DNA from 2 places in the Pseudoalteromonas sp. P1-7a genome. Region 2 is predicted to be linked to the other one. Evidence: predicted binding sites of a transcription regulator. Region 2 holds the regulator's gene; the other holds the start of a gene.

Region 1 (16,588 bases), on a different contig from region 2:
ATGCGCACGCTTAACTTTGCAGGGCCATCTAGTTGGTAATTAATTTTTATATTTGAGCCACTCGGTACCGTTAACCTAAGCGGTAACAGTGTTTTTAGGGCTGTTTGCTGAGTCCAGTCAAAACAATTTTGCAGTGCTTCAAAGTAGTTAAACTTTTTAAGCTGATCGAGTGTTTTTATGTCCTGTAAGTACACGCCCAACCAATCGTCAGCTGTTTCGATAAGTTGCTGCTCGCTTATTGCCGGGAACGTATCGGGCATAAACTGACTGGCTAAACTCATGCGTATTAATAATTGTTGTGCATCGGGTTGTTCATTAAATAATGCAAAGCCGTGTTTAGTAAATAAATTAAGCCACGCTTTAGCGCGCTCTGTTTTATCAAGCTTTTGCTTACTTGGTTGGCTTGTAAGCGTAATGGCACCGAGTTTTACTTCGTCTTGGTGGATAAAGCGCGCGGTTTTTTCATCAAACTCACAGCGGGTAAGCGTAGTAAATAAGTGCGGTAAATAATCTTGTAGCTCAAATGGGCTAAGCGCAGTGGCTGCAAAAATACGCGTGCCTTTATGACCGCCCATGCTTGCAATAGCCAGGTAGTCATCGTTATGCCAGTAATCGGTGTTTAAATCAGCGCCCGCTCCATTTGCAAGTAAGTAACCATTGCCACGTTTTTTTGCAATGCGGTCGGGGTAAGCTAATGCCACCAGCAAGCCTAAATACTCGGTGTTTAGCTCGCTGTTACTGTCGGTTACTTTTAAGCGGCTTAGCCAGTATTTTAACTGCTGCTTAAATACTGGGTGTGGCCTTTGCTGCTGGCTATGTAGCGCTAAACTTAGCTCGTTGGCGCTGCTTATTCGGCTTTCAAGCAGCGCCACTAAATAAATTGCTAAGCGATAAATACCTGGGAGTTCTGCCTCAAGCGCCTGCGCTTTTAAAAGCATATGCGCTAAGCGAATTTCCGCCCCAAAACCCAGCATGTTGCTGCCCAACTTGGTTAGCTTACCTTTGGCGTCGATGGCTTCAAGCATAGTTAGTAAGCTTGCCGCTTGTGTGCATTGCTGCGTTGTTGGCATATCAAGCAAGGTGAGTTCGCTAATATTTGCGCCCCACTGCTTTGCTTCAAGCATAAGTTGGCTTATGTCTGATGTGAGTATTTCGGGGCTATCGTGGCTATTGCGTCGCTCAAAAGTTTGCTTTGAGCCAAGCCTGTAAACCACACCTGGTTCTATTCGCCCTGCACGCCCTGCTCGCTGCACGGCAGAGGAGCGCGATATACTTTGTGTTGTAAGCTCCGTTACACCTGTTTTTAAGTTAAACGTTGCAGCGCGGCGTTTACCACTATCAATAACAATGCGAATGCCTTCAATGGTTAAGCTGGTTTCGGCTACATTGGTGGTAAGCACTATTTTGCGCATTCCCTCAGGTGCAGGAGCAATCGCCGCTTGCTGATTGGCTTTATCTTGCTCACCAAATAACGTGGCAACTAGGCAGTTACCTGGCAAATCATTAAGCGCTTGCTGCACACGTAATATTTCAAATTGCCCAGGTAAAAACACTAATGCACTGCCGCCTTGCTCGTTTAGTGCTTGTTTTATTAAAGCGGGAATAGTATCAAGCCAACGGCTTTCATCCTTTATGGGTACGTATACTTCCTCTATGGGGTAACTTCGCCCACTTGACTGAATAACTGGGCAATCAAAAAACTGTGTGTAGCGCTCTGTATCAAGGGTTGCCGACATAAGCAGTATGGTTAAGTCTTCACGCAGCGCACTTTGGGTCTCTAAAGCAAAGGCCAGTGAGGTATCGGCTGCAATTGAGCGCTCATGAAACTCATCAAAAATCAGTAAATCAATATCGCTAAGTTCTGGATCGTTTTGTAACATGCGAGTAAGCATGCCCTCAGTAACTATTTCAAGGCGCGTATTACTACTTACTTTACTCTCGCCACGTACACGCAGGCCAACGCTTTGCCCCACATTTTCGTTTTGGCACTGCGCTAGGTAATTGGCAATATTACGTGCAGCTAAGCGGCGCGGCTCCAGCATTACAATACGTTTAAAATGGCCGTCGCGCATAAGTTGTAGCGGTAACCAGGTTGATTTACCTGCACCAGGTGGTGCTTGTAATAACGTTATAGGGTTAGTTTGTAATGTAGTTAAAAGTTGTTGATATATGTTTTGAACCGGCAGCACTGCTATTTACCCAAAATTGCTTTGTATGCATTGTAACAAAAACCAAAAATAAACGCGCCGCTAAAGCTGAGTGGTTATAAAAAAGCATCATAATCAGAAATAATTACAAACCGCTCTGTACATTTTTTAAGAACATGCGCGCTATATTAATTGATACTGCGCCAATAAAACATAACAGTATGATTATAAATACAAAATTTAAATTTAATTTATTGGTACACGCCTTGCTCCTTTTATAGTGAACGTTAATTAAATCTAAGTAAGGAGAAACTTATGAACAGCGATCGTATGAAAGGTAATTGGAACGAACTTAAAGGTAAGGCGCAACAAAAATGGGGCGATCTTACTGACGACGATTTAGACAAAATTGAAGGTAGCCGTAAGGAGCTAGTGGGTAAAATCCAGCAGCAGTACGGTAAATCTAAAGAAGAAGCAGAGCGTGAAGTAGATGAGTTTGAAAAAACGCACTAATCGCTAACTTCTAAAAAACCGCCATTTGGCGGTTTTTTTGTTTACTAGTAACGACCTAAATTAAATTGAATAAAGCTTTCCTTAAATAATTTAAAAATATTTGTTTAAATTACGGCTTTGACACTATCTATTTTACAATTTTACGGTGTATCCATGATGACTTAACGAAAAATATTGTTCCTATTTTTTATCTTTAGTTATATTCTTTTATCGCTAATATAACGATCGCGATGGAATAAGTGCGGTTAACTATTAATTTAAAGAAACTTATATGAATAACAATGCTGTAGTGTCAGCTTTAACTGGTGTGACGGATTTATTTGGTGGCTTTTCTCTTCAAAGAGGAGACAATGACAAAAAACAAATCTGGGAAGGAAAAAGCCACATAGCTAATCACTCTTTTGTATCCGAATTACAAATACTGCTTAATAAATTAGGAACATATAAATCAAAAATTGATGGTGATTTTGGCTTAAAAACTACACACGCATTAAAGTTATTCCAATGGAACGCAAAATCGGCCCCGTATCGATTAAAAAATTTAAGGGTTATTAGTCAACTGCCAACTTTTAAAGGAAGTACCTCTGGGCAAACTGACAAAGCTACTCGTCGAGAGCTTAATATCTGGGCCGCTAGCAATTTTCGATGTACAGGTGACTTGCTAAGGTTAAGAGAAGTAACTTTTACTAATATAGAGCTTAATCCTAACTTCAAATTAATTGCAAACCAAAATGTATTGAAAGGTGAGTTTGTAGTTTCAGCGACCTTAATTACTGAGATAAAAGCAATGGACATTGAAGCAAAAAAATTAGGCTTAAAATTGGTTTTAAACCAGACAATAAGACAGCTTGGAGTTTCTCCAAGTGGCGCTGTTGTAACGCCAGCAAAACGCAGCCAACATTATATTGGGCATGCTTTAGATTTAAATATTGTTGATGGCTCTAATTGGAACAACTCAACCGCCTTTAAAACTAAAAGTGCTACGACTTCAGCGGTTAAATTTATTGATGTAATGAAAAAAAGAGGGCTTCGATGGGGAGGCGACTTTACCAGGATGGATTCTCCTCACTTCGATAAGCAGCTCTCAGCTTCAACATTCGACTATGAAGCCAAGCATTTTTTTAACCAATCATCAATTTCAAACAATCAGATGATTCCACTTTTTATATAGGATACTAAAATGAAAAAAATCCTATTGGGGTGCTTTGCTTTTAGCGTAATCGGCTGCACTGGGGTAGTAACTGCTGAACAAACATCTTCAGAGAAACAGCTATGCGATGACTATAATAATGATAAAGCTATTATTATTATAGGAAATACACCATTTGAAGATTCTGAGTGGTATGCAGACTGGTCATCAATCCTCAATAGCTTTGTTATTGCAAACAATGAGTTTTTACATGTATATAGAGCCAGCCAATTTAAACATACAGATTTAAAAAATTACTCAGTATTATTCAGTAAAAAGTCTAAGCAGAACTACCTACTTGAGGAAGTTATTGAGCCACAATCTTATGAATACGTCCTTCTAGAATATACTCAAGCCAATATACCTAAACATATTAATGCCTTTAAACCTGAACAGATCAATACAAATTTAGTGAGCAAAATATGTAATTTATGAGTCTTTAAGATACATAGACTTACGGATAAAACCGCCATTTGGCGGTTTTTTTGTTTAATAGCTTAGTGTTTTAATAAAAGTACGTTTATTTACGCTTTTAATTGGTTACCTATAGGCAGTTGCCTAATACGTTTACCGCAAGCGGCAAAAATAGCGTTACACAATGCAGGGGCGTAAACCGGCGTTGCGGGCTCGCCTACACCAGCAGGTGGTGCATCGCTTTGTATTATTTCTACTTCTACCTCTAGTGGTGAATCGCTCATACGCGGTACGCGGTAATCATGAAAATTACTTTGCTGTACGCGGCCTTTATCAAAGGTAATACCATCGCTTATTGCGGTTGTAATACCGTAAATAGAGCCACCTTGGGTTTGGTTTTTAACGGTATCGGTGTTTACAACCGTACCTGCATCAATAGCTACCCACGATTTAATCACGTTTAAATCGCCAGCGTCCGATACCTCTACCTCAACCACAGTAGCCACATACGTTAAAAAGCTGCGGTGCGCTGCAATACCTAACCCGCGACCTTTTGGAAGCTTTCGGCCCCATTTACTTATCTCAGCCACTTTTTCAATAACATGGCGTAACTTGCCAATATCTAATGGGTAAACGTCTTTATCGGCGCCATAGTTATCGTACGAGGCATTTTGCTCGGTTACATCTAAAATACGATCAGGGCCTATGGTTTCGAGTAAATAGTCTTTTTGGTCGCGCCCTGCTTTGTGCGCCGCTTCAGCAATAAATGACTGAATAGCAAAAGCATGAAAAATATTTGATACCGAGCGCATCCAACCTACCCTAGTTTTAGCGGGTGCTTCGCCATTTTCTAGCTTTAAATTAGGTGAGTTAATAGGGTTATCGGTAAAGCCTAAGCGCAGCTCAAAACCTGCAGGTGACGTTGCCCCTTCTTGGAAGGTAGACATAATTGGCGAAAACGCCGTGCGATGTAAATAAGCTTCTATGTTACCTTTTTCATCTAGTGCAGCTTCAATATGTTGAGCCGATACCGCATGATAAAAACTGTGTTGTATATCATCCTCTCGCGTCCATTGTACGCGAATAGGTTGCCCTACTTTCATTGAAATATAAGCGGCTTCTGCCGAAAAATCAGGTTTTGATTTACGCCCAAAACCGCCACCTAACATGGTGACATGTACGTTAATTTTACTCTCGTCCATACCTAGTAGTGCGGCTACAGTTTTCATATCTGCTTGTGGGTTTTGTGTTGCAGCCCAAATATCAACGCGGTCTTTATGATACATCGCCGTAGCACAAGGTGGTTCCATTGGTGCTTGAGCTAGGTGCGGCGCGTAATAGTCGGCTACTAACGTATTGCTCGATTTAGCCAATATATTGGTGGTATCGCCTATTTCGCGCACATGCGCTTGCGGCTCATTCACTGTTTGCAATAACGACTTTTTAAAGTTCTCTGAATTATAATCGCCGTTTTTACCATCATCCCACACCACTTTTAGTGCTTTACGCGCCTGCCATGCAGCCCAAGTATTTTTAGCAACAATAGCAATGCCGCCTTTTGGCTGAAATTGCGGTGCGCCTTTTGGTACAGGCATTTCAATAACATCAACTACGCCATTAATTGCTTTAGCGGCGCTGGCATCAAACGATTTAACCACACCACCTACTACCGGCGGGCGCTCAATCATCGCCACCAGCGCTTTTGGTTCGCGTACATCGGCAGCAAATGTGGCTTTACCGGTTACTAAATCAGTTAAATCTATGTGCGCCATACCGGTATTTATATAGCGCCATTCTTTGCGTGTTTTAAGTGTTAGCTTGTCAGGCTCTGGCGGTGTAATACCAAGCGCGAGGTCTATTAAGTCTATATAGCCAAGCGTTTTCCCTGAGCTGTGGGTAACCACGTGCTGATTAGCTGTACAGGTGTGTGGCTCAACGTTCCAATATTTAGCAGCTGCGTGCTGCATCATATAACGTACACTTGCGCCCATTTCGCGCAGGCGCTGCATGTTGTAGCGAATACTGCGCGAGCCATCGGTATTTTGATCCCCGTATTTAGGGTCGCCCTTACCTTGAATAACCACTACTTTGTCCCACGCCGCTTCCATTTCGTCTGCCACAATTTGGGCAATGGCGGTACGAATTTGTTGGCCCATTTCAGAGCGGTGGCAGGTTATTTCAACCATGCCATCGGGGCGCAGAGCTATAAATAAGTTAGCGCGCTTTGCTTGCTCAGAGGGTTGCTCTAACACGCCAGCAAACGCTCTTGGCGCACTACCCACAAAATAAGTACCTAATACTAATGCGCCTATTGCGCTGGTTTTTAAAAATTGACGGCGGTTTAGGTCAAAGTACGTATTGTTGTTTTTCATACTTCTTCCCCTTGTTCATTTGGGTCAAAATATTCAACGCCCGCCATGGTTTTAGCTGCCGACTTAATCGCTTTATGAATACGCGGATACGTGCCACAACGGCAAATATTGCCCGACATATTATTCACTATTTCGTCATCAGTTGGATTAGGGTTAGCGGCTAATAAGCTTGCCGCCTGCATGATTTGTCCGCACTGACAAAACCCACACTGCGGCACTTTATGCTCAACCCAGGCTTTTTGCACGGGGTGGTCGCCCTGCTCACTTAGCCCTTCAATAGAGGTAATATTGCGCCCTGCTACAGCCGAAACCGGTAATATGCACGAGCGCTGCGCTACGCCATCAATATGTATGGTGCAGGCACCACATTGCGCCATACCACAGCCAAATTTAGGCCCGGTTAAATTTAATTCATCTCGAAGATACCAAAGCACCGGCGTTGACGGATCGCCTGTAAACTCATGTTTATTACCATTAACGGTAAGCGTGATCATATTTAACTCCTTGGCAAAGCGCTTTAAAGGAATGCCTTGTTGCGCCAGAACGGTTTGAATACTTGCTACATTTTTAGCCTACCACTTAGATCAATTTTATTGAAATTTTTATCGGCGAACTGCTAATTAATAGCCGTTATTAAGTGACCGCTTATTGGGTATACATAAGAAGGGTTTGTTGACTCTACTTAGCGCTTATAACTCGCTCTTTTAATAACTGCTCATCATCTTTATAAACTTCAAGCCAACCAGGTGGCGATGTATCGCAGCCAATGATAGTAACGTGTAGTATGTAACTATAGCGTCCGTTTTTAAACGTATAATGATGATTACCGCCAGTGCCTTCAAAGGTAATATCACCGTTTAATAAAACCATATCGGGCTTATCGCTTGGCTTTTTATCAATACCCCACGCTACATAACGGTAATTTCTATCACCTAAATCATCAACGCGAATATGGTAGCTAGCCGTTTTCCAATCAAGTATTGGCTCTTCAAACGTATTAATACTTGAATGAAGTGATTGCTTGTCTTGTTCAATTAAGCGTTTAGCAAATGCCTGCTCTTTAGCTGTGTGGCTATTTATACCGATAATTTTACCGTCAGTATCAATCCACATCACGCCGCTATTTAGCATAATGCCTCGCCAACCTACGCTATCCCAATCGGTATTAATATTAGAGCTGCCAATAACGGCAACAAGTTCATCGTCAAACACTTCATCAAAGCGGTTAATAAACTCAGCTTCATTTTTAATGTCAGGCAATGGGTATTGCCTTTTTAGAGGGTAGCGAATATGCGCAGCAATCTCAGTTTTATCCTGCGTTTTAAAAGCAGCAATAACAGGTAAAACACTCTCATGATACTTTTGCTCAAGCGCAAATGTGTTCGATGTGAGAAGTAAGGATAGGAAAACCGCTACGTAATTTATAAACTTCATTTATGATCCTTAATCAAAGCTCAAACTTTGGCGTAAAACTTGGGTGCTCAGTTTTCATCAAAATATCATCCAGTATCCTAAGAAGTTGATCTCTTTGCTTATTAGATAATTGCTTTGTATTTGATAACATATCTTCACAAAACTTTTTGTCCCATGAATTTGGGTGATAAATATTAAGCTCTTTGAGCACCTCTTTTATTAATTTTTTTGTGCCTAAAGAAATATAACCATCTTGAATTTCTTTTCGTAAGTTAACAGAGTTGTTCTGAGGTTCAGACATTAAATATCCTTTTTGTGATTTTGCCTTTCAAAGCTAAAAATTACCAAAAGACTAGCCGATAAAGTCATGATGAAAAATTGGGTTTTACATTAGATTTAAGCTTTTTCTCATCCCAACTTTCAATTATAAAAATACTAGCCGTGTGAGCAGAGTGAACAGCAAGCCTGGCGTGTCTAGGCTTAATATTATATCTAGTCCGGCCTTCGGCATGCGCAGCACTAGCATGTGTGCGCAGTGCACCAATGCCACTGACTGTTGAGAAAAGCCCACTTAATATTTGTATTAAATCTTTATCTTGGATAAGGCCAATATCAAAACCCAGCTCGTCCTTAATTACTTTCCAAACACCTTGTAAATCTTTTTTAGCAGGCATAGTTAAACCTTCATCTTCTATAAACGTTTTACAAATAGCTTCTAATATATTGCATGCTGCTAGTACTGCTTCTCGAGGATCACTTGTTATATTATCCATTGCGCGATCGAACTCAGCATTAATTGCAGGTAAATCTCTATTTTTTATTAACGCTGATAGCGATTGAGAAGGAGCATTTGCACCTTCCAGAATGAAACCACCTATTCTATATTCTAAGTTATAACTAGAGAGGCATTGTTTTATCTTTTGTACATATTTATAGGCCGTATTCTCAACCTTTTGAAACATTATCTCACTAAATTCATTTTGAAATTCAGGGTTCTCCATGTAGTTTTCAATTAATTTAGCGACTATTGATAGCGGGTTATCGGCTTCATTATTTATTCTTCTTAGCCACGTCTGTGCTTTAGAAGATTTAGAACCTTCAGGAGGTTCGCCTGGAGCATTAGAATATAAAAAAAGAGAATCCATCGTAACATGAGTCTCCAGAGAAGAGATTGCGTCGGCTAGAATTGATATAAGAGGTGCTGGTATTTGTTTATTCATAAATTGAAAAGTCCTTTTAACTATCTAATTATGTTAACTGCTCTACTACAGCAAAGTCCAACAGACTTTTATTACTACTTTAAGTACCCCTTACAAAAAAACGAGCCAATTTGGCTCGTTTTGTTTTACTGATAGCTGACAGCTAAAAACTGACCGCTTCGCTATTCAACCACTTCGCTCTTACTCTGGCTCATACCCCAAATTAGGCGATAGCCAACGTTCTGCCTCTTCGAGCGTCATATTAGTTCGCTTGGCGTAGTCTTCTACCTGATCCTTTTGAATAGCTGCTACGGCGTAGTATTTTGCCTCTGGGTGTGAGAAATACCAGCCCGAAACAGCAGCCCCTGGCCACATGGCGTAGGAGCTAGTTAGCTGCATGCCAATGCGTTTTTCGGTATCGAGCAGCTGCCAAATTTTCTTTTTCTCGGTGTGTTCTGGGCACGCTGGGTAACCTGGCGCTGGGCGAATACCTTGGTAGTTTTCGCGGATTAGCTCATCGTTAGTTAAGTTTTCATCGGCTGCGTAACCCCAATACTCTTTGCGTACTTGTTCGTGCAGGTATTCTGCAAAGGCTTCTGCGAGCCTGTCGGCAACCGCTTTTACCATTATTTTATTGTAGTCGTCTTGCTTGGCGTCGAACGCATCGGCTAAGTCGTCTTCTTCTAAACCGCCCGTTACGGCAAACGCACCAAAGTAATCAGGTGTGCCTTTTGGCGCAATGTAGTCGGCCAAACAATAGTTAGCAAAGTCGGTTTTTTCGGTTTGTTGACGTAAATGGCATGAGGTGGTTAACAGCTCTTTGCGAGTTTCGTCGGTGTAAATTTCTATGTCATCGCCCACGCGGTTTGCAGGGAATAAACCAATAACACCTAAAGGTTGCAAAGCACCTGACTTTTCAAGGTCGTCGAGCATGTCGTTAGCATCTTTAAATAAGCCACGTGCTTGCTCGCCAACGACTTCATCGTCCATTATGCGCGGGTATTTGCCAGCGATTGACCACGTCATAAAGTACGGGGTCCAATCTATGTATTTACGCAACGTGGCAATTGATACATTTTTAAACTCAGTCACCCCCAGTTTTTTAGGCACAGGTGGCGTGTAATTATCCCAATCAAGCTTGGCGGCGTTATCGCGGGCACGCTGTATGGTAACCGGTTTAGAACGTGGTTTTTTACGTGCTTGCTGCTCGCGTACTTTTTCGTACTCGGCTTTAGTTTTTTCTAAAAAGGCGGGTTTTAGATCGTTTGATAACAAGCTGGATACTACGCCCACTGCCCGGCTGGCGTTATTTACGTACACTACGCCTTTGTCGTACTGTGGCTCTATTTTTACTGCAGTATGCGCTTTAGAGGTCGTAGCGCCGCCAATCATAAGTGGTAACTCAAAGCCTCGACGAGTCATTTCTTTGGCTACGTGTACCATTTCATCAAGCGATGGGGTAATTAAACCCGAAAGGCCGATTATGTCGGCTTTTTCGTCAATCGCGGTTTGCAATATTTTTTCGGCAGGTACCATTACGCCTAAATCGATTACTTCGTAATTATTACATTGCAGTACTACGCCCACAATGTTTTTACCAATGTCGTGCACGTCGCCTTTTACGGTGGCCATAACGACTTTACCGTTAGTGGCGCCTTCTTCTTTTTCAGCTTCTATGAATGGGTCTAAGTAGGCCACTGCGCGCTTCATTACACGGGCAGATTTAACAACCTGCGGTAAAAACATTTTACCTGCACCAAATAAATCCCCTACCACGTTCATGCCATCCATGAGTGGCCCTTCAATCACGTGAATAGGCTTATCGGCAGCTGCGCGGCACTCTTCTGTGTCTTCATCTATAAAGGTGGTAATGCCTTTGACAAGGGCGTGCTCTAGGCGTTTTTCAACAGGCCATGTGCGCCATTCTAAATCTTCTACGCGTTCGGCCTGTGCCATACCCGAAAACTTAGGGGCTATTTCTACAAGTCGCTCACCTGCACCGGGGTCGGTATTAAGGATTACATCTTCTACGGCTTTACGAAGTTCCTCGGGGATGTCGTCGTAAACCGCAAGCTGCCCTGCGTTTACAATGCCCATATCCATACCCGCTTTTATCGCGTGGTATAAAAACACCGAGTGAATGGCTTCACGTACGGGGTTATTACCTCTGAATGAGAACGATACATTTGACACCCCACCCGACACTTTACAGTGAGGTAAGTTTTGCTTAATGCGGCGTGTGCCTTCAATAAATTCTACGGCATAGTTGTCGTGCTCTTCTATACCGGTGGCTACAGCAAATATATTAGGGTCGAATATAATATCCTCCGGCGGAAAACCTATTTCATCGACTAATATTTTGTAGCTGCGCTCACATATTTCGTACTTTCTATCTGCGGTGTCGGCTTGGCCTTCGGTATCAAACGCCATAACAACAGCGGCTGCGCCAAATCGTTTAATAATTTTAGCTTGGCGTTTAAACGGCTCTTCACCCTCTTTAAGCGATATTGAGTTAACAATAGCTTTGCCTTGAATACATTTAAGGCCTGCCTCTATTACATCCCATTTAGAGGAGTCGACCATAATAGGCACTTTAGATATATCGGGCTCTGAGGCAATTAAGTTTAAAAACTTAACCATGGCTGCTTTTGAGTCCAACATGGCTTCGTCCATGTTTATATCAATAATTTGGGCGCCGTTTTCTACTTGTTCGCGAGCAACGTTAAGCGCTGTCTCGTAATCTTCTTCCATGATCAAGCGTTTAAACATGGCTGAACCGGTTACGTTAGTACGCTCGCCGACATTGGTAAATACTGCAATTTGTTGAGTCATTGTCGGCTCCTTAATTTAAGTTACAGGCTTCAAGGCCTGATAAACGCATGCGAACATCAAGCTCTGGTAAAGGGCGAGGTTTAACGCCTTCAAGCCCTTTAGCAAAGGCGCGAATATGCGCAGGCGTGGTGCCACAGCACCCACCCACAATATTTATAAAGCCCGATTTACCCCAATCGATAATCTCGGCGGCCATGTCCTCTGCTTCTAGGTCATACTCACCAAACTCATTTGGTAAACCCGCATTTGGGTGCACTGAGGTAAAGGTTTCGCATACGCGCGAAAGCTCTTCTACGTATTGGCGAAGTAAATCTGGCCCTAGGGCGCAGTTAAGGCCAATTGAAATAGGCTTAATATGGCGAATAGAGTTATAAAATGCCTCGGTTGTTTGCCCTGAAAGCGTACGGCCTGAGGCATCGGTAATGGTGCCCGAGATCATCACTGGTAATGTGCGCCCGGCTTGCTCAAACGCTTCTTCTACTGCGAATGAGGCTGCTTTAGCATTGAGGGTGTCGAATATGGTTTCGATAAGTATTAAATCAGCGCCGCCTTCCATTAATGCAAGAGTAGACTCAACATACGCATTAACCAGCTTATCAAAGGTAATATTACGATAGCCTGGGTCGTTTACATCTGGCGAGATAGAGCAGGTTTTAGAGGTTGGCCCTAACACACCGGCTACATAGCGTGTTTTTTTTGGGTTTTGGGCTGTGAACTCGTCACATATAGCGCGCGCAAGCTTGGCCGACTCTAGGTTTACCTCACGACTTATGCTGGCCATGTCGTAATCTTCCATCGAAATGGTGGTTGAGTTAAAGGTATTGGTTTCAATAATATCTGCACCGGCGGCTAAAAAGCTACGGTGTATATCGGTTATTAGCTCGGGTTTTGTAAGGCTTAATAAATCGTTATTGCCTTTAATTAGTACGTGCCAGTCTTTAAAACGCTCGCCTCGGTAGTCTTCTTCTTCAAGCTTGTGAGTTTGGATCATGGTACCCATTGCACCATCTAAAATTAAAATACGCTGTTTTAGCGCAGCGCTTAATTCACTTTGCTTATTTTTGTTTGGCACGTTATTCGGCATAGTTGTTAGTCCTCACATCTTGGCTAACTAAATTAATATCATAAGGTGTAGTTTGGTACACGTAGTAGTTTAACCAGTTCGAAAACAGCAAAAAGGCATGGCTTTGCCACGTTTTTGAGGGCTTTTTACTTGCATCGTTATCTGGAAAATAGTTTTCGGGTTTTGGCGCATTAGGGCTTTTTTGTAAATCGCGCTCGTACTCTGCTTTTAGTGTGTCGGCATCGTATTCTGGGTGGCCGGTTATAAACACTTGGCTGCCCGACTTATTTTTCATTAAGTAAGCGCCTACTTTTTCAGAGCCTGCCAGCACGACTATATCGTCGCAGGCATTAATTTTATTTATATCTATGTGGCCATAACGTGAGTGCGGCACTAAAAAGGTATCGTCGAATCCACGCGTAAGCGCACCATGGTCAAAGTAACACTGGTGGGTAAACACGCCACAGAGTTTATCTTCTTTTAAATCACGCTTTAAATTGTAACGGTGATACAACGCTGCATGCGCCGCCCAGCACGAAAACAGCGTAGATGTAACGTGCTGCTCTGCCCAGTCAATAATCACTTTTAGCTCATCCCAGTAGGCTACATCGTCGTATTCAAGGTGAGCGAGTGGTGCGCCGGTAACGATCAATGCATCGTAGTTATTGTCTTTTACTTCTGAAAAATAACGGTAAAAAGTATCTAGGTGCTCTTCTGAATTGCTACTGCTGCGGTGCGTATCTAGGCGTAATAGCTCTACATTTACTTGCAAAGGAGAATTAGCAAGCAAACGAATAAACTGTACTTCGGTTTCTACTTTATTAGGCATTAAATTTAAAATAGCCAAACGCATTGGGCGAATTTCTTGCGTTTTTGCACGGCTTTTTGGCATTACAAACACGTTTTCTTCACGCAAACGGGCAATAGCCGGTAGCTCGTCTTTTACTGTGATTGGCATATTTTACTCCTACTCATAAAAACCGAGAATTTATACGCTCTCATTATGAACAGAATGCCAAAAATATCAACCTCTAGATGTATAGATGTCTAAATGAAATTTATTCATGATTTTATACTTTATCAACCTGCAGCCATTAGCGCTTTAAAACCCGCCATTCGTTGACTGTTTCACCCGTGAGCCACTACAATACAACATTGAAATTTTTATTATTATTTGAAGGCTTTCCTCCATGGTTTTACCTGATAAGTTTATTTTCTCGATGAGTCGAGTATCTAAAGTTGTGCCACCTAAGCGCACAATTTTAAAAGATATTTCGCTGCACTTTTTCCCTGGCGCTAAAATTGGTGTGCTAGGTTTAAACGGTGCTGGTAAATCTACATTACTTCGCATTATGGCCGGTGTTGACCAAGACTTTGAAGGTGAGGCACGCCCTCAACCGGGCACTAAAATTGGTTACTTACCGCAAGAGCCAGTACTGGATGAAAGCAAAACAGTACGCGAAATAGTTGAAGAAGCTGTAGGTGAAGTAAAACACGCCCTAAACCGCCTTGACGAAGTGTACAACGAGTACGCAATGGACGGCGCTGACTTTGACGCCCTAGCAAAAGAGCAAGGCGAGCTTGAAGCGATTATTCAAGCGCACGATGGCCACAACATCGATAACGTTTTAGAGCGCGCTGCTGATGCACTGCGTCTACCAGAATGGGATGCTAAAATTGAGCACCTTTCAGGCGGTGAGCGCCGCCGTGTTGCTATTTGTCGTTTATTACTTGAAAAGCCAGATATGCTTATTCTCGATGAGCCTACTAACCACTTAGATGCTGAGTCGGTTGCATGGCTTGAGCGCTTCTTACATGATTACGAAGGCACTGTTGTGGCAGTAACCCATGACCGTTACTTCCTTGATAATGTAGCTGGCTGGATATTAGAGCTTGACCGTGGTGAAGGTATTCCGTGGGAAGGTAACTACTCTTCTTGGCTTGAGCAAAAAGATGCGCGCTTACAACAAGAGCAAAAATCAGAAAAAGCACGTCAAAAATCAATTGCACAAGAGCTTGAATGGGTGCGTTCAAACCCTAAAGGCCGCCAAGCTAAGTCTAAAGCACGTATGGCGCAGTTTAGCGAGCTACAGCAGTCTGATTACCAAAAGCGTAACGAAACTAACGAGCTATTTATTCCACCAGGCCCGCGTTTAGGCGACCAAGTGCTTGAAGTGAATAACTTACGTAAGAGCTTTGGCGATCGCGTATTAATCGACGATTTAAGCTTTAGTATGCCAAAAGGCGCGATTGTAGGCATTATTGGTGCCAATGGTGCGGGTAAATCAACCCTATTTAAAATGCTAAGTGGTGAAGAGCAGCCAGATAGCGGCAGCATCAGCGTAGGTGAAACTGTAGAGCTTGCAACAGTTGATCAGTTCCGTGGCAATATGGACGAAAGCAAAACTGTTTTCCAAGAAATATCTGACGGGCAAGATGTGCTAAAAATTGGTAACTTTGAGTTCCCAAGCCGTGCATACGTTAGCCGCTTTAACTTTAAAGGTAACGACCAGCAAAAGTTTGTAAAAGACTTATCGGGTGGTGAGCGTAACCGTTTACACCTTGCTAAGCTTTTAAAAGCGGGCGGTAACGTGGTACTACTGGATGAGCCAACCAATGACCTTGATGTTGAAACACTACGCGCGCTTGAAAACGCTATTTTAGAGTTCCCAGGCTGTGTAATGTGTATATCGCATGACCGTTGGTTCCTTGACCGTATTGCAACACACATTTTAGATTACCGCGACGAAGGCCAAATTAACTTTTTCGATGGTAACTACACTGAATACGAAGAGTGGCTTAAAAAGACCTTAGGTGCAGAAGCTGCGCAACCTAAGCGTATTAAGTACAAAAAAATTGGTTAAGTGTTAACTGATACAACAAGCCCTGCATTTATGCGGGGCTTTTTTATGCCTTTTTTTATCGCTATGCGCTATTTCCCGCTATGCTTGTTTAAAATATTACAAAAAAGGCACTCGTTTTATGGAAAATCGTCGTCAGTTCTCGCGCATTCTTTTTTCAACTTCTGCACAGCTAGAATTTGCAGGGAGCACTTACCCATGTAAGTTGCTTGATGTATCGTTACACGGAGCGCTGATCACAAAATGTGACGCTTTTAATGGTAAAAAAGACAGCGACGCAACACTACGCTTTACTTTGCCACAAAGCGATATAGAAATAAGAATGGACGTTCTTATTTGCCATATTGAGCAAAAGCACGTTGGCCTTAAATGCCACCATATTGATATAAACAGTATTACCTATTTAAAACGATTGGTAGAGCTTAATTTAGCTGATGACAAACTACTTCACCGAGAACTTACTTCATTAATTGAAGACCCACAATAGACTGCTTTAGTTAAGTTTATTACCATAGCGCAAACTTTATTATTGATACAGTTATGCGCCTAAACCCTCATTTACCTTTGGTCTATCACAGTAATTAC
Region 2 (16,588 bases):
TAATACATCTAGTTCATACAGTAAGTCGTCTAAAATATCTGTATGATGAAACTCTGCAATTATTTTTCCACCGCTTTCATGTACTTCTATTGCAGCTTGCGTGTCTTGCAAAAATACTAAAACTTTTGCTTCACCTTTTTCACCACGGCGAAAATCAATAGATTGAATCCGGTTAATATAAGCGCTTGAGGCATCATAACCATTGCTGCTTTCATCAGAAGCTTGTTCAGTAAGTGGGTTATCCGATACGCGCAACGACACTAAGTTATTATTAACTTGAGTTTCGTATATTTTTAAACGTTCCAAATTTACCGTAACTTTTAAGCCTTGCTCTGTCTGTACGCTGCTAACACTATTAATACCTGCGTGATCGACCGGTACATTTTCAAGGCCCTGCTCTAATTCAACACCATCAAACAGCATCTCTATACGCGCTGGTGTATTATGTACCTGAATTTTAGGTTGTTGTGTTAGCTCTTCGTCGAATACAAGTTGTAACTCGGTCTCGCCTTTAAGCAATGGGTTATAGCGTACATCATAAAGTAATGGCGCTGCACTAGCTGTTTTTGCAACAAAAAGAGCCAATATGACAAAAAACATCGTTTGAAAACGATGATGCCAAAGTACATCCTTATGCATGTGTGTTTCACCTTTTTTATTATTAATTTGCGCCATTATTTGCCGCCTCTAACATTTCCAATTTAGTCAGCCGCTCTTTCCAACAACCCGACCCATCAGGGATTAATTCAACTAATTCTACATAATCACTACTTACAGATTTAACCTTACCGTCGTATGTCCCTAAGTAGTTATTTACCGTTACCCTATGCAGCGTCTCATCTGCTGCGGTGATCAATGCCCACATTTGTCCGTTAGAGCCTAACGTCCCTTTCATAGATAGGTTATCGAGCGGGTATTTTTCTAGCGGCTCTCTCACTCTATCAGGGTCAGGGTGTAAACAATTTTTAATTTGCGTCAGTTTATTTTGAATAATTTCAGGCTGTGGTGCTACAAAAGGGCTTCGCAATTGCGATGCGTTATATTCAAAATGTTCAAACTGAGTTAATTCAGGTATTTCTTCAACTTTAGCCGTGGTACTGGCTTTAACTTGGTCAATAAACTCTTTTTGCTCAGACGTATCGTCATTACAACCTGCTAAAAATAAAATAGACAGCGATAATAAAGGGACTAATCTCACTTTTTAACCCCTTCTTCATAACGATATGTTTTTGCTACTACACTGAATGTTAGTTGCTTTTCCCCAGATGATACAATCGAAAAGTCATGTAAACTAACAATTCGTGGTAATTGGGCTACTTTTCCAACAAATTCACCGAACTCATGGTAAGTACCTATTACTTCAATTTTTATAGGGAGCTCTGTGTAAAACTCTTTTTCGACTTCCGGTAACCAACCTATTTTTAAAAATGTTAAACCGCTAGTAGTCCCTACATAAGATAAATCATCAAGTAGACCCGGTGTTTCATTTGATGTGGGTAGTCGCTTTAACAATTGAGAAAACTTATCTTCCATATCAACCATCTGCTGACGGTATATATCAAGTTTACTTGCTACAGCATATTTAGTTCTATAAGTGCTACGTAATTCCACTTCTTTTGCTACAGCACTGTGGTAGCTGTCTATTTCGTCAGATACCAATAAGCTGTAGCTAAAAAATAACACTAAACCGGCGACAAATAAGCAACTAATTGCTTTTACTGCAACAGGCCACTCACCAATATTGTCGAGCTCAATTTCATTCCAATCTATTTCATTTAGAGCTTTTAAATCAAGGTTCATCACTTACCTCACCAATTTCATCAAATGGTTTTACATAAAACTCCATATTAAAATCACTGAGTAACCGTGATGTCTGATCGCCCGCTACAATACCTTGCATGGTGGGTCTTTCTAATAAGTATGAGCCTTGCACCTGACGCAGCATCGTAGATAAGCGATTGTTTGATTCACTTCGACCAAGTACATGTATTTGGTTACCACGACGCTCAAGCTTAGTGAGATATACCCCTTGAGGAACAATTTTCGCCACCTCATCCATAATTTGAGTGCCTAAATTACGACTGCTTTGCAACTCTTCGATTAATCGCATACGTTGTTGTAAATTTTCTTTTCGTTTATCAAGATCTCGAATTTCACTAATTTTTTTATCAAGCATGCTTATTTCTGAACTGAGATAGTTATTTTTTAAGTTTTGGCCATCTTTTAAACCAGCATAAAAAGAACTAAGCAGGTACATACATGCAAAGCAACCAATTACTACCGCAACTATAATTGTGATGAACTTCTTTTTAGACTCTTCACGTTGCAACTCGCGCCAAGGCAGTAAATTTATATGTGGCATGATGAAAAGCTCCTTAATGCCAAACCAGTAGCAATTGCAAACTGTGTTCTATTTCGCTGCATAATATTTCGATCTACTTTTGGTGAAATTTCCATATTTGCAAACGGTTCAGCTACAACAGCATGAATACCCAGCTCTTCTATTAACAAACGATCGAGCCCTTCGATCATCGATGTGCCACCGGTTAGTACAATATAATCAACTTGATCTTTACCTGTGGTTGTTAAAAACATTTGTACCGCACGCCGCACTTGCTGCAATAATGATGTTTGAAACGGTGCAAGTACTTCAAAGGTATAGTTAGGGGGTAAATCACCTGTTGTTTTACCTATCTCAGCCTCATCAAAGCCCTTGTTGTAGTATGACACGATACTATTGGTGTATTGGTCACCACCAAACACTTGGTCGCGGGTGTAAATTGTTTCACCGGCTTGCACCACACTTACCAACATCAACACCGCGCCAATATCTACCACTGCAACACACTTATTAAAGGCGTCACTTGGAAGTTGCTGATAATACACATCCATCGCTCGGCTCAATGCATAGCTTTCAACATCAACCACTTTAGCGGTTAAGTTGGCAGCTTCAAGTGCACCTACACGCGCCTCAACGCTCTCGGTACGCGCAGCAGAGAGTAGTACATTCATTTTACTGGGATCGGCTTCATTAGTAGAAAGCTTTTCGAAATCTAAGCTCACTTCGTCGAGGGGATATGGGATTAAGCTGTCAGCCTCAATTTCAATTTGTGACTCTAATTCAGCGTCACTTAATGAAACATCCATAAAAATTACTTTAGTGATAACGGTTTGTCCTGATACAGCGACTGCCGCAGATTTTAGCGATTTTGGTAGTTTTCTTTTTAATTTTGTAATCACATTACCAATTGCTTCAATATCTTGAATTGAGCGCTCGCTCATCGCGCCTTTAGGCATAGGTTCAATTGCAAGTGCTTCTAGTCGAAATCCCGTTTCAATTTCACTTAAAAGCACTGCTTTGATAGAGTGCGATCCGATATCAATTCCGACCATCGCAGCTGATGGCTTTTGAAATAGTTGACTTAGCATGTTTGCAACTTGACCTTTGTTTTAATAATAAACAAGTTATAATTTTTTTAGTAAAAAATATTATTCATTTTTTAATCAATATATACTAGCAGTCTAAACTCGCAATTGGGAGTCCATTTAGGGAAATATAAGTGATTTTATTAAAACGAACATTACAATTTTTTATCATTTGCACGTTAATTGGTCTGATCACTTTAATCAGCCTTTATTATTACGTTAAACCTGATATCCCCAGTGTGCAAGTTTTAAAAGACGTGCAATTACAAACCCCTATGCAGGTCTTTACAAAAGATGGACTGTTAATCAATCAATTTGGTGAAAAACGCCGCATCCCTGTCACCATAGACGAAATTCCGCAACCTTTAATTGATGCCTTTTTAGCAACAGAAGATAACCGTTTCTATGACCATATAGGCATTGATCCCATAGGTATTGTTCGATCCGCTATTGTCTTAATTTCAACAGGTGAAAAAAAACAAGGCGCGAGTACAATCACCATGCAGCTCGCTCGTAACTTTTTCTTAACACGAGAAAAGGCATATATTCGTAAAGTTAAAGAGATTTTTATAGCGCTACATATTGAAAGTGTATTAACAAAAGACGAAATTCTTGAGCTTTACCTTAATAAAATAGAACTAGGTAATCGTGCATTTGGTATTGGTGCAGCTGCTCAAGTTTATTACGGTAAAGAGCTAAAAGACCTCACTCTTGCACAAATGGCAATGATTGCAGGTTTACCTAAAGCGCCCTCTGCGCTTAACCCTATTCGTAACCCCATAAGAGCTAAAGCACGTCGTAATGTAGTGCTTGGTCGCTTACTTACAGAAAACTATATAACACAACAACAATACAACGAAGCAACCAGCCAACCTATCACCGCGTATTTTCACGGAGCCGAGATAGACCTGTACGCGCCTTACATCTCTGAAATGGTTCGTGCAGAGATGGTTAAGCGTTACGGTGTAGATAAAGCATATAATTCTGGTTTTAAAATATTTACCTCTGTAGAGTCTAAAGTACAAAAGGCTGCGCAAACGGCTTTAGTAAATAATTTACATAACTACGATATGCGCCATGGCTTTCGTGGGCCTGTAGACGTGCTATGGGACCCAGAAACACAACCAGCCTTAGGTGAGCAACAAATCCTAGAAAAGCTAAAACCAGTTAAAGAAATTGCTGATTTGCACGCTGCGGTGGTATTAAACGTATCTGAAAAAACCGCTGACGTTATTTTAAAAAATGGCCAATACACCACACTTAATTGGGATAATTTAAAATGGGCGCGCAAATATATTACTCGCTACCGTCAAAGTTTTGCTCCTAAAGCCGCTACTGACATTCTTACCCCAGGCATGCAAATATGGCTGCGTAAAAATAACGACGACAGTTACCTGCTAAGCCAAATACCTGAAGCGGCCAGTGCACTTGTTTCACTCGACCCACAAGATGGTCGTATTAAAGCCATAGTGGGCGGTTACAGTTTTGAACAAAGCCAATACAATCGAGCGGTACAAGCTAAACGTCAAGTTGGCTCTAATATCAAACCCTTTATTTATTCTGCTGCGCTTGAAAATGGCTATACATTGGCCTCTATTTTAAACGATGCGCCAATAAACCAATGGGATAAAAGTTTAGGTGTAGCGTGGCGGCCAAAAAACAGCCCTGCGGTTTATAATGGCCCTATACGTATTCGCCGTGCACTAGCACAATCTAAAAATGTTATTTCTGTGCGTTTGCTGCGCGGTGTAGGGCTGCAGCGCACGGCCGATCACTTACTTAAGTTTGGCTTTAAAGATGAGGACATTAACCGCAGTGAATCCTTAGCATTAGGGAGTGCATCAATCACGCCATTAGAGCTTGCTCGCGGCATGAGCACATTTGCTAATGGTGGCCACTTAATTGAACCTTACTTTATATCTGAAATTCAAGATGCCTATGGTAATGTACTATTTAAAGCATCCCCTGCTCTTGCTTGCGATGAAGACGAGCTATTACCCGTCTCTCAAGCAACGGATAGCTTTGCCAACAATAACCTAGATACCGATACAGCAGATGAGCAAGCCATACAACCACGTTGTGCACCGCGTGTTATATCAAAGCAAAATGCTTTTTTAATTGCTGAGGCAATGCACAGCGCTGTATGGGGTGGCGGTAGTTGGACACATAAAACAGGCTGGAGCGGGACTGGTTGGCGTGCGCAAGCATTAGATAGGCGCGATCTATCGGGTAAAACAGGCACAACGAATGACTCTGTTGATACTTGGTTTAGCGGCTTTAACCGCAATGTAGCAACGTCTGTATGGGTGGGTTTTGACAACCCAGGAAACTCGTTAGGACGCTCAACCTATAATAACAACCTAGATAGTAGCCAGATCTCTGGTGCTGAATCAGGTGCTAAAACGGCACAACCAGCTTGGATTGATTTTATGAAAGTGGCCCTTGAGGGCACACCAGAAGCGCCAATAGAGCCCCCTGAAGGACTCGTTTCAATTCGTATCGATTTAAAAACAGGTTTGTTAAGTCATAAAAACGACTACACCAGTCGCTTTGAATATTTTGAAAAAGGCACAGCCCCAACAAAATATGTACTGTCTCAGCCAACTGATATTTTTGAAGAAGATACAAAAACAGAAGAAGAGTTATTCTAAAAATCAAAAATGGCAGCTTATACCAATCCACATAATTAAGTGATCTATTTTGAGGATGGATAAACGTGTTGATAGCAAGGCAAAAAATTCGCTATTTAGTTGTTCTAAATGAGAACTTTTTTAACGCAGATAGCGACACGTTTAGCCCCTGAAAATGATTAAGTGTTATTGCGGATTGGTATAGCACACGCTGCCGTTTTACTATTAATATTTGGCCCCGCTATTTTAGGTTTTTAACTAACCAAAATAAATCAGAGTGCACTCCCGCGGCGGTCACTTCTTTGCCTGCCCCAGGGCCTTGTATTACTAAGGCGTTTTCGTTATACCACTGGCTATTAATAACAAAGATATTATCGCCAGGTGTTAAGTTAGCTAAGGCATCCCCTTTAGGCGCGTAAGTTATACCTACCTTCGCCGTTACTTTTCCCGGCTCTAATGCCAATAAGCCTGTATACCTAAGTACAGCATTTTGCGTATTTGCCGCATCGCCATGGTGCTTAATAAAGGCATTTAACTTATCTTTATTCGCTAAAAAATCATCCCATGAGCCTTGGGCTAACTCATCAGGCATCAATGCTTGTAAGCTTATATCATCTAAATCTAATTCAATGCCAAGCTCGCGCGCAAGTATCAGTAATTTACGTTGCATATCGCGACCTGATAAATCCTCGCGCGGATCAGGCTCTGTAAAGCCCATTTTTTGCGCTTCAAGAACAAGATCAGAAAATGCCACACTGCCATCGTACTTACTGCACAACCACGAGAGTGTGCCCGAGAAAACACCTTCAATCCGCGTAATTTTATCGCCACTATTTTGTAAATCGGCCAATGCAAAGTTAATTGGTAGCCCAGCCCCTACACTGGTGTTATAGCGCCAATGCAAGTTACGCTCGCTAATACTTTGGCGCAGCGCGTTATACCAATTTGTTGCAGCCGTGCCCGCGTACTTGTTAGCACTTATTAAATGACAGTCTCGCTCTACAAAGTCGGTGTATAATTGGCTAAATTGCTCGCTTGCCGTTATATCAACAACAACTTTGTGCTCGTAATCAAGTTCGTTTAATGCACTTAATAAATCCGTCTGCTCATAAGCAACGGCATTATGCTGCCATTGTTTTTTCCATTGCCCAAGCGTAATACCCGAGGCATTAAATAGCATATGTTGCGAGCGAATTAACCCAACTAGCTTAATACTATAATCGCCCGACAAACGCTTAAATTGAGCTTCTAGCTGGCTTAAAAATTCATCGCCTACATTACCTAAACCAGCCACAACTAGGGCAATCTCTTGGCCTTTATTAATTAATTTTTCGTGCAATAAACTAAGTACATCGCTTTCTATTAACTGATCAGTTAACAGCAATGTATAGCCTGTATCTTGATGAATAAAACGAGGGTGAATACTTTGCTGATTTAAAACCTCAGCCGCTAATGTACTTAGGGTGTAAACATCTTGCGTAGGTGCAACAACCGCGCAGCCATTTAAATTAGACTCGCTTATGTTTGCTCGCCCAGCAAAATAACTCACTACTTGATGCGTTGCTCCCGCGGGCACAACTAAGTATGTATCGCCGTTGTGTATAAAATGATGAAGGCTGTGTTGAATAAGTTGGCTAACATGCGCCACTTCACCCGCGTTAATACCTTCTACAAGTAGTAAATCAACGTTTTGTAATGTAGTAATGAAACGTTTTTGCTTAGCTTTGCCTTGTTTTACAATATTGGTAGGGGCAGTTTGCACATCAAAACTGCTACGCACAGCCAGTTTAATATTACTATGTTTTAAAGGCGAAAGCGTTTTTGCATGTAACACAGGGTTACCCAACCGAGCTAATAGGTTAGCTTGTTCACGGCACACCTTGTTGTACTTAATCGCCTTTTCAACTTTACGGGGATCTGCACTAAACACGCCAGGTGTATCAGTCCAAATACATACATTGTGTGCGTCGCAATAATTGGCTAATAAAGTGGCGCTGTAGTCACTGCCATTACGCCCAAGCGTAACTGTTTCGCCATCAGCACTTGCTGCGATAAACCCTGTTACTACATTAATTTTATTTTCATCAATAACTTGGCTGCATTGCTGCTTGTTTTGCGCATGCAAAAGCTCCCCGCTTGTTACACTAAACAGCGCTCTAGCATCATGAGCACACGCTTGAATGTTTAATTGCGTTAAATAGGCCGCCAATAACCGCGCAGACCACAGTTCGCCATGCGCCAGTAGCGCCGCCTCTTGCAACTGCTGCTCATTGGCTTGCTCTGCCACATCACTTAGCTCTTGCGCTAACACAGCTAAAGCTGCGTGTTTAGCATCGGCTTTTAATAACGCTTCAATTAATGCTGTTTGGTGGTTACTCAATTGCAGTAAAATATCAGCAACGGCTTGCTTATCTTGTTGTTGATAACTTTGCCACAGCGAAACCAAGGTATCAGTGGTTTTACCCGCAGCAGATACAACCACGCAGTCGCCTGGCTGTGTGTGAGCAATAATAATTTTTGCCACGCTCTGATAGCGCTCGCTCGAACTTAAGCTCGAACCACCAAATTTATGTACACTATTTACCATACTCAATCACCACAAAGCTGGATGGGCAGCCTGCTGCTTTACATCACCATTGGCATTGCCTGCGGCTTTACCAACGCGCCCTACATTTTTATTTTGTCCAGGTTTAACTAAGTTAAAAACACGCTCAAAATCAGCTAATAGATCTTCTACATCTTCAATACCGACCGAAATACGAATTAACGTATCGCCCACTCCCGCTTCTAGACGCGCTTTTGGCTCCATACCTGCGTGAGTCATGGTCGCAGGGTGACAAATTAAACTCTCAACCCCACCTAGCGATTCAGCTAAGCTAAACTCTTTAAGGCTTGTTAAAAACGCCGCAGCATCATCCACATCCCCCTTAATATCAAAGCTAACCATGCCACCAAAGCCAAGTTGTTGGGCTTTAGCAAGCGTATGTTGAGGGTGCGATTCAAGGCCAGGGTAGTAAACTTGGCTAACATACTCAGAGCTTTCAAGGTATTTAGCAATCGCCAGAGCATTTTCTTGGTGCTGCCTTAAGCGCACATTTAAAGTACGTAAACCACGTAACGTTAAATAGCTATCAAATGGAGCGCCGGTAATGCCAATGTTATTGGCCCACCAAGCAAGCTCATCACCAAGCTCTTGTGTTGCAGCAACAACTGCACCGCCTACAACATCAGAATGGCCGTTGATATATTTAGTGGTTGAGTGCACCACAATATCTACGCCAAACTTAATTGGGTTTTGTAATGCCGGTGATAAAAAGGTGTTATCGGCAGCCACTAATGCACCGCACTGTTTTGCTATATCCGTCACGGCTTTAATATCCGTTAGGCGCAGCACAGGGTTACTGGGTGTTTCTATCCAAATTAATTTAGGTTTGATGGTTAAAATTTGTTCTAGGCTTTCTGGTTTAGTTAAATCAAGTACTTTAAGTTTAAGCAAGCCGCGCTTTTCTAACGACGTAAATAAACGGTAGCTGCCGCCATAACAATCGTGAGGGATAACCAAGGTATCATCGTTATTTAATAACTGTGTGGCTAAATGCACAGCAGCCATGCCCGTAGCAGTAATAATGCCCCGCGCGCCACCTTCAAGCTCTGCTAGCGTTTCTGCTAAAATATCGCGATTAGGATTGCCACTGCGCCCATAGTCATATGCGCGCTTAGTATCAAAATCGGCAAACGAATACGTCGTCGATAAATAAATTGGCGGTACAACGGCGCCATGATGTTTATCGGCATCAACCCCATTTCGTACAGCAATGGTTGCTTTGTTTTTTTCGCTCATATTCGTCACCTGATTAATTTGGATGTTTAGACGTCTAAAAGAGTAAGTTATCCATTATAATAAGTCAAAGATTTTAAAGCTCTAGATGGCTAAAAATAATATACGTGTAAAGCCCTCATAAATCTTTATTTGCCGTTACAACCAGCTTATTAAGATAGATTGCTATCTATTATTTGACTATCTTTTTTAAAACGATAGAATTTCACGCATATTTACACGCTTTTTACGCCGTGTGAGAAATTAATAATCTGAGGCAACGATACATCTTATGGCTAAATGGAATGGTGAGTATATTCACCCATACGCAGAACACGGGAAAAAATCAGAGCAAGTTAAAAAGATCACCGTTTCGATCCCGCTAAATGTATTAAAAGTATTAACTGATGAGCGTACACGTCGTCAAATAAACAACCTGCGTCATGCAACAAATAGCGAGTTACTATGCGAAGCGTTTTTGCATGCTTTTACAGGCCAACCATTACCTAATGATGATGACCTACGTAAAGACAACGCAGAAAAAGTACCTGAAGAAGTTAAAAAAATAATGCAAGAAATGGGTTTAGAAGTGCCTATTTTAGACGAAGAATAAAACGTCTTTTTAAACAAAAAAACCTCAGCATGCTGAGGTTTTTTTGTTTAAGCGCTATATATTATGCCATGTAATTTTCAGGTAAGTCGATTTGTGCCACGCCCGATTCAACAGCCGCAATCGCAACCGCCTTGGCTATACGTGGTAATAAACGCGGGTCCATCGGCTTAGGAATAATGTAATCTGCACCAAATTCGAGCTTTTCTACACCCGCTGCTTTTAATACTTGCTCAGGCACTGGCTCTTTAGCAATACTACGAATAGCTTCAACAGCAGCTATTTTCATTTCATCGTTAATTGCGCTTGCACGCACATCTAAAGCACCACGGAAAATAAACGGGAAACATAAAACATTATTAACCTGGTTAGGGAAATCAGAACGCCCTGTGGCCATAATTAAGTCTTTACGTGCACTGTGCGCAAGCTCAGGTGCAATTTCAGGATCTGGGTTTGAACATGCAAATACCACTGGCTTATCGGCCATTAACTTTAGGTCTTCAGGTGCTAGCAAATTAGGGCCCGATACACCTACAAACACATCTGCATCAGCAATTACATCTTGCAGCGTGCGCTTATCTGTATTGTTAGCAAAAAGCTGCTTGTATTCATTTAAGTCATCGCGGCGGGTATGAATAACCCCTTTTCGGTCTAGCATATAAATATGTTCGCGCAGTGCTCCACACTTAATTAACAGCTCCATACACGCAACTGCTGCAGCACCGGCACCTAAGCATACAATAATGGCATCTTCTATTGATTTGCCTTGCACTTCTAATGCGTTAAGCATTCCTGCTGCAGTTACAATAGCGGTACCATGTTGGTCATCATGAAAAACCGGAATACTGCAGCGTTCAATAAGCGCTTTTTCAATTTCAAAACACTCTGGCGCTTTAATATCTTCTAAGTTAATACCACCAAACGTGTCGGCAATGTTGGCCACTGTATTTATAAAATCTTCGGTGGTGCGATGCTTAACTTCAATATCAATAGAATCAAGGCCGGCAAAACGCTTAAATAAGAGCGCCTTACCTTCCATAACAGGCTTAGAGGCTAGTGGCCCTAAATTACCTAAACCTAAAATTGCCGTACCATTACTGATAACTGCAACCATATTACCTTTACCGGTGTATTTATACGCATTGGCTGGATCTGCTGCAATTTCTCGCACAGGCTCTGCTACACCAGGGCTATAGGCTAATGCTAAATCTTGCACCGTTTCAGCTGGTTTTGTTAGCTCAATGCTAATTTTGCCTGGAACGGGGTGAGAATGGTAATGTAATGCTTGTTCACGAAAATCTGACATAACGCGATGGTATCCTGCAATTTAAGTTAAGTGAGAGGGAGTATGGGGCTAAGATACTCTTATTAATTTTAAATTCCAAGCAATATCAGGTCTATCCTGTTATATGCTATATCCGTTAATTTTAAGTGATTTATCAGCAACTTCGCTAAAAGTTATCAACATTAAAAAATAAAAATTCATTTAAAAAGTGCTTTTTGAGGTTCATTTTACCTAAACAATATTTTTAGTATTTTGCATGATATTAGTCTATCAAACTGCACCATTATGGCGCGTTAATCACTGTTAAAAACAAATATCGCCACGATTAGCGCTTTTAGCAACTTGGTTAAAAATTAACGTATAAAAAATATAGAGAAGAATTGTCTGTTTGTCTGCAAAGCTTTATGCATATTCAGAATAAGAACAGGAAATAGTTATGCAGTGGGAATATGGTAATAATTGGTAGTTTTCTACCCAAAAAGGTGAATTTTAGACACAAAAAAAGCATCCGAAGATGCTTTTTTTACTAAACAGCAATAATTATTTTTTGCTGCTAAGTGCACCGAAGCGCTTGTTGAAGCGATCAACACGGCCGCCAGTGTCTAAAATCTTTTGCTTACCAGTGTAAAACGGGTGACACGCTGAACATACGTCTAGGTGAATGTCTTTACAAAGAGTAGAACGAGTTTCGAATTTGTTTCCGCATGAACATGTTGCAGAAATTACTTCGTACTTAGGGTGAATACCTTCTTTCATAGGAACCTCTAGTTAAGGCCGCATCGCTCTCCAAACCCGAAGTCTGGCACCATACGTCGTTAAAACAAATTTATAGGCCGCGGATTTTATCCAACTAGCCTGCCCCGCACAAGCTTTAATTACGCTTTTTGTCAAAAAAGTAACCAACTAGCCTTAGAGCGACTATTTGAGTATAGGTTTTTAGCCTTATTTTTAGTACATTAAGCTATTACCCTTTATCACATGAGTTGTTATGCGCTTTGTTGAAGTTGCTATAAAAGTTCCGTTACCACGCACCTTTGATTATAAAATAGATGAACAACTTATCTCGCCCTCAGCGACAATTATGCCAGGGATGCGTGTTTTGGTGCCTTTTGGGAATCAAAAGAAAGTAGCTGTTGTTCTTGCACTTAAAACGCATACCGATGTACCCGAGAACAAAATTAAAGCGATTAGTGAAGTTATTGACCAAACCCCCATTTTATCATCGCAGCATTTAGAACTGCTTAGCTTTACCGCCCGCTATTATTGCTACCCACTCGGTGAAACTATACACATTGCGCTGCCTAGTGCGCTTCGCCAAGGTGAGCACCCTGATAAAACCAGCATAAGTATGGTTAGTCTTACCGAAAAAGGCGCAAAAATACCGTCATTAAAAGCGAAAACCCAATTAAACTTGTTAAAGCAGCTCGCACAATCAGGTAAGTCATCATTAACCGAACTAAAAGCGCTCGGCTTTAGTAAAAAAACAATAGATGCCTTAATAGATAAAGAATTTATAACCCAAAGCATTGAGCACGACAACCAATGGCAAAGCGTTGCGCCCACAGTCGGTACTAAGCCAGTACTGAATAAAGAGCAAGCCGTAGCGTGCACAACAATAAATCAAAGCGTTGGTTTTAATAGCTTTTTATTAGAAGGTGTGACCGGCAGCGGTAAAACCGAAGTATATTTACAATGCTTAGAAGAAGTCCTCAAACGTGGCGAACAAGCCCTAGTACTAGTACCTGAAATAGGGTTGACGCCACAAACCGTCAACCGATTTCGTCGTCGCTTTCCTGATACGCCAATTATGTTATGGCACTCAGCCCTCACCGATAACGAGCGCTTGCAAACATGGCGTTTTTGCGAAAAAGGCAGCTGCGCAATTGTAATAGGTACCCGTTCAAGTATTTTTCTCCCTTTTTTAAAGTTAGGAATGATAGTGGTTGATGAAGAACACGATTCATCATTCAAACAGCAAGATACCTTACGTTACCACGCACGCGACTTAGCAGCTTATCGGGCATTTCAGCATAAAATACCGCTTATTTTAGGCAGTGCCACCCCAGCACTGGAAACACTGCACAAAGCTATAAACAATAAATACCAACTTTTAAGCCTTACAGAGCGCGCGCAAACAGCAACCGATAATAAGTTTATGTTGCTTGATATGAAGGGTCAGCCCGATCAAGCGGGTATTGCTCATGCAAGCCTTGCCACTATGCGCCAACATTTAAACCGCGGTAAGCAAGTTATGGTGTTTTTAAATCGTCGCGGTTTTTCTCCTACGCTTATTTGTCACGAATGTGGGTGGCTAAGTGAGTGCAATCGTTGCAGCACTAGTGCCACCTTTCATAAAGCCATTGGTCAAATGATTTGCCATCACTGTGGTGAGCAGCACCCTGTACCTCATCAATGCCCTGATTGCGGTAGCACGCAAATTTTTCCTAACGGAAAAGGCACAGAGCAAATTGAAGAGTTTTTATCGAGTGAATTTCCCGATACGCCCGTAAGTCGCATCGACCGCGACTCAACCCGCCGTAAAGGAAGCTTAGAAAAAGCCTTAGAGGAAATAAACCAAGGTGGAGCGCGTATTTTAGTGGGCACACAAATGTTAGCTAAAGGTCATCATTTTGCCGATGTTAGCTTAGTGCTTATATTAGATGTAGATAGTGGTTTGTACTCGTGTGACTTTAGAGCTACTGAGCATTTAGCCCAGCTAGTGACTCAAGTTGCTGGGCGCGCGGGTCGCTCGGGGGAGCCTGGGCAAGTATTACTGCAAACGCACTTTCCAGAACACCCTCTTTTACAAGATTTAGTTAATAACGGCTATCAAGACTTTGCCCGTTTTGCTTTAAGTGAGCGAGATGACGCTGATTTACCACCCATCACTAATATGGCTATAGTCAGGGCACAAGGGCACAGTATTAAGCAAGTTGTCGATTTTTTGACGGATTTGGTTCCTGTTAACGGTGTATCTGGTATACAATTGCTCGGTCCAATCCCTGCTCCACTTGAAAGAGTGGCGGGTATGTATCGATTTCAATTACACATTCAAGCGCAAGACCGCAAAGTATTGCATCAGTATCTTGCGCAAATGGTTGACTATTTAAGCACCAGCAAACTCGCACAAAAAGTGCGCTGGAGCCTTGATGTTGACCCTATAGACATGATTTAGGTTAAAGCCAAATGGCACAGCACGATTATATTAATAAAAAACCATCGGGTAGAAAAAACACCAAGCAGACCCCTGCTAAAAAACCATTTCCTATACTTTTAGTTGTTATTACTGTTTTGCTTGTAGGTGGGTTTGCCTACGGCTTATGGTTTATTAAAAATAATGCTGATCCTGAGCTTGTTGAGCAGCAGGCACACCCTAAAACAGCTGAAAAAGTAGAAATAGCTAAACCTCGCGCCCCTAAGTTCATTGAAGAAATTAAAGAGCATGAGATCCAAGTAGAAGTGAGAGAAATTGAGCAAAAAGGCCCCTATGTTATGCAGTGTGGGTCGTTTAGAACACATGAGCAAGCTGAAACCCTTAAAGCTAAAATTGCTTTCGCGGGCTTAATTTCTGAAATTAAAAAAACCACCGGTACTAACGGGGTTTGGTATAAAGTGCGTTTAGGCCCATACAAAACAAAGCGCCAAGCCGAGAGCGACAAAAACAAACTCAAGCGAGTACACGTTGTTAGCTGCGGAATTTGGGGCTGGACTTGAAATTAGTGCATTCACCCATATAACCTCTTCATAATCGTTTTTTACAAGCTGCCCTCGCAGCTTGATGATGAGGAATAACATGACCACTATCGTAAGTGTACGCCGCGACAATAAAGTAGTAATTGGTGGCGACGGCCAAGTATCGCTTGGTAATACCGTAATGAAGGGCAATGCCCGCAAAGTTCGACGCCTTTATAATGGCAAAGTAATTGCTGGTTTTGCCGGCGGTACTGCTGATGCTTTTACCCTTTTCGAACGCTTTGAAAGCAAACTAGAAATGCACCAAGGTAACCTCACTAAAGCCGCTGTAGAAATGGCCAAAGATTGGCGTAGCGACCGAGCTCTGCGCAAGCTTGAGGCGTTGTTGGCAGTTGCAGATGAAACTGCTTCACTAATTATCACAGGTAACGGTGACGTAGTGCAGCCAGAGAACGATTTAATTGCTATTGGTAGCGGTGGTAACTTTGCTCAATCAGCAGCCACTGCCCTATTAGAAAATACCGATTTAAGCGCTCGCGATATCGTAGAAAAAAGCCTGACCATTGCTGGCAATATCTGTGTATTTACCAACAACTTCCAAACAATCGAAGAACTATAATAGGACCCATTATGTCTGCTATGACCCCAAGAGAAATTGTACACGAGTTAGATCAGCATATTATTGGTCAAGCTAAAGCTAAAAAAGCCGTGGCTATTGCCTTGCGTAATCGCTGGCGCAGAATGCAATTAAACGATGACCTACGTAGCGAAGTAACCCCTAAAAACATTTTAATGATTGGTCCAACCGGTGTTGGTAAAACTGAAATTGCCCGCCGTTTAGCTAAACTAGCAAATGCGCCTTTTATTAAAGTAGAGGCGACTAAATTTACTGAAGTAGGTTATGTTGGTAAAGAAGTAGAAACTATCATTCGCGATTTAGTTGATGTATCAATTAAAATGACCCGCGAGCAACAAACTAAAAAGTTTAAACACCGCGCAGAAGAAGCAGCAGAAGAGCGTATTTTAGATGCACTTTTACCACCCGCTAAAGATCAATACGGTGAAACGCAGCGTGATGACAACTCATCGACTCGCCAAACATTCCGTAAAAAATTACGCGAAGGTCA

Evidence for each region. Region 2 encodes MetJ, which represses methionine synthesis genes. Its sites were predicted from a motif close to TAGACGTCTAGACGTCTA; they were not measured.
Region 1: a site for MetJ is predicted at 14,175-14,192, ahead of metA (homoserine O-succinyltransferase). Genes of this name have one in related genera too.

The regions. Positions count from the first base shown of each region.
Region 1 covers NZ_LKDU01000016.1:58,440-75,027, reverse strand. Annotated here, with positions in the region: gene hrpB (ATP-dependent helicase HrpB) at 1-2,189, opposite strand, end outside; gene AN389_RS11540 (CsbD family protein) at 2,463-2,660, shown strand; gene AN389_RS11535 (M15 family metallopeptidase) at 2,932-3,831, shown strand; gene AN389_RS11530 (hypothetical protein) at 3,841-4,284, shown strand; gene AN389_RS11525 (xanthine dehydrogenase family protein molybdopterin-binding subunit) at 4,374-6,635, opposite strand; gene AN389_RS11520 ((2Fe-2S)-binding protein) at 6,632-7,129, opposite strand; gene AN389_RS11515 (hypothetical protein) at 7,314-8,069, opposite strand; gene AN389_RS11510 (hypothetical protein) at 8,083-8,349, opposite strand; gene AN389_RS11505 (abortive infection family protein) at 8,414-9,268, opposite strand; gene metH (methionine synthase) at 9,449-12,079, opposite strand; gene AN389_RS11495 (homocysteine S-methyltransferase family protein) at 12,090-13,163, opposite strand; gene metA (homoserine O-succinyltransferase) at 13,153-14,100, opposite strand; gene ettA (energy-dependent translational throttle protein EttA) at 14,333-16,006, shown strand; gene AN389_RS11480 (PilZ domain-containing protein) at 16,125-16,490, shown strand; gene AN389_RS11475 (histone deacetylase) at 16,544-16,588, shown strand, end outside.
Region 2 covers NZ_LKDU01000007.1:62,850-79,437, forward strand. Annotated here, with positions in the region: gene AN389_RS06980 (type IV pilus secretin PilQ) at 1-675, opposite strand, end outside; gene AN389_RS06985 (pilus assembly protein PilP) at 662-1,198, opposite strand; gene AN389_RS06990 (type 4a pilus biogenesis protein PilO) at 1,195-1,800, opposite strand; gene AN389_RS06995 (PilN domain-containing protein) at 1,790-2,362, opposite strand; gene AN389_RS07000 (pilus assembly protein PilM) at 2,350-3,429, opposite strand; gene AN389_RS07005 (penicillin-binding protein 1A) at 3,561-6,077, shown strand; gene metL (bifunctional aspartate kinase/homoserine dehydrogenase II) at 6,298-8,643, opposite strand; gene metB (cystathionine gamma-synthase) at 8,650-9,897, opposite strand; gene metJ (met regulon transcriptional regulator MetJ) at 10,166-10,486, shown strand; gene AN389_RS07025 (malic enzyme-like NAD(P)-binding protein) at 10,548-11,789, opposite strand; gene rpmE (50S ribosomal protein L31) at 12,309-12,524, opposite strand; gene priA (primosomal protein N') at 12,757-14,943, shown strand; gene AN389_RS07040 (SPOR domain-containing protein) at 14,955-15,482, shown strand; gene hslV (ATP-dependent protease subunit HslV) at 15,562-16,080, shown strand; gene hslU (HslU--HslV peptidase ATPase subunit) at 16,092-16,588, shown strand, end outside.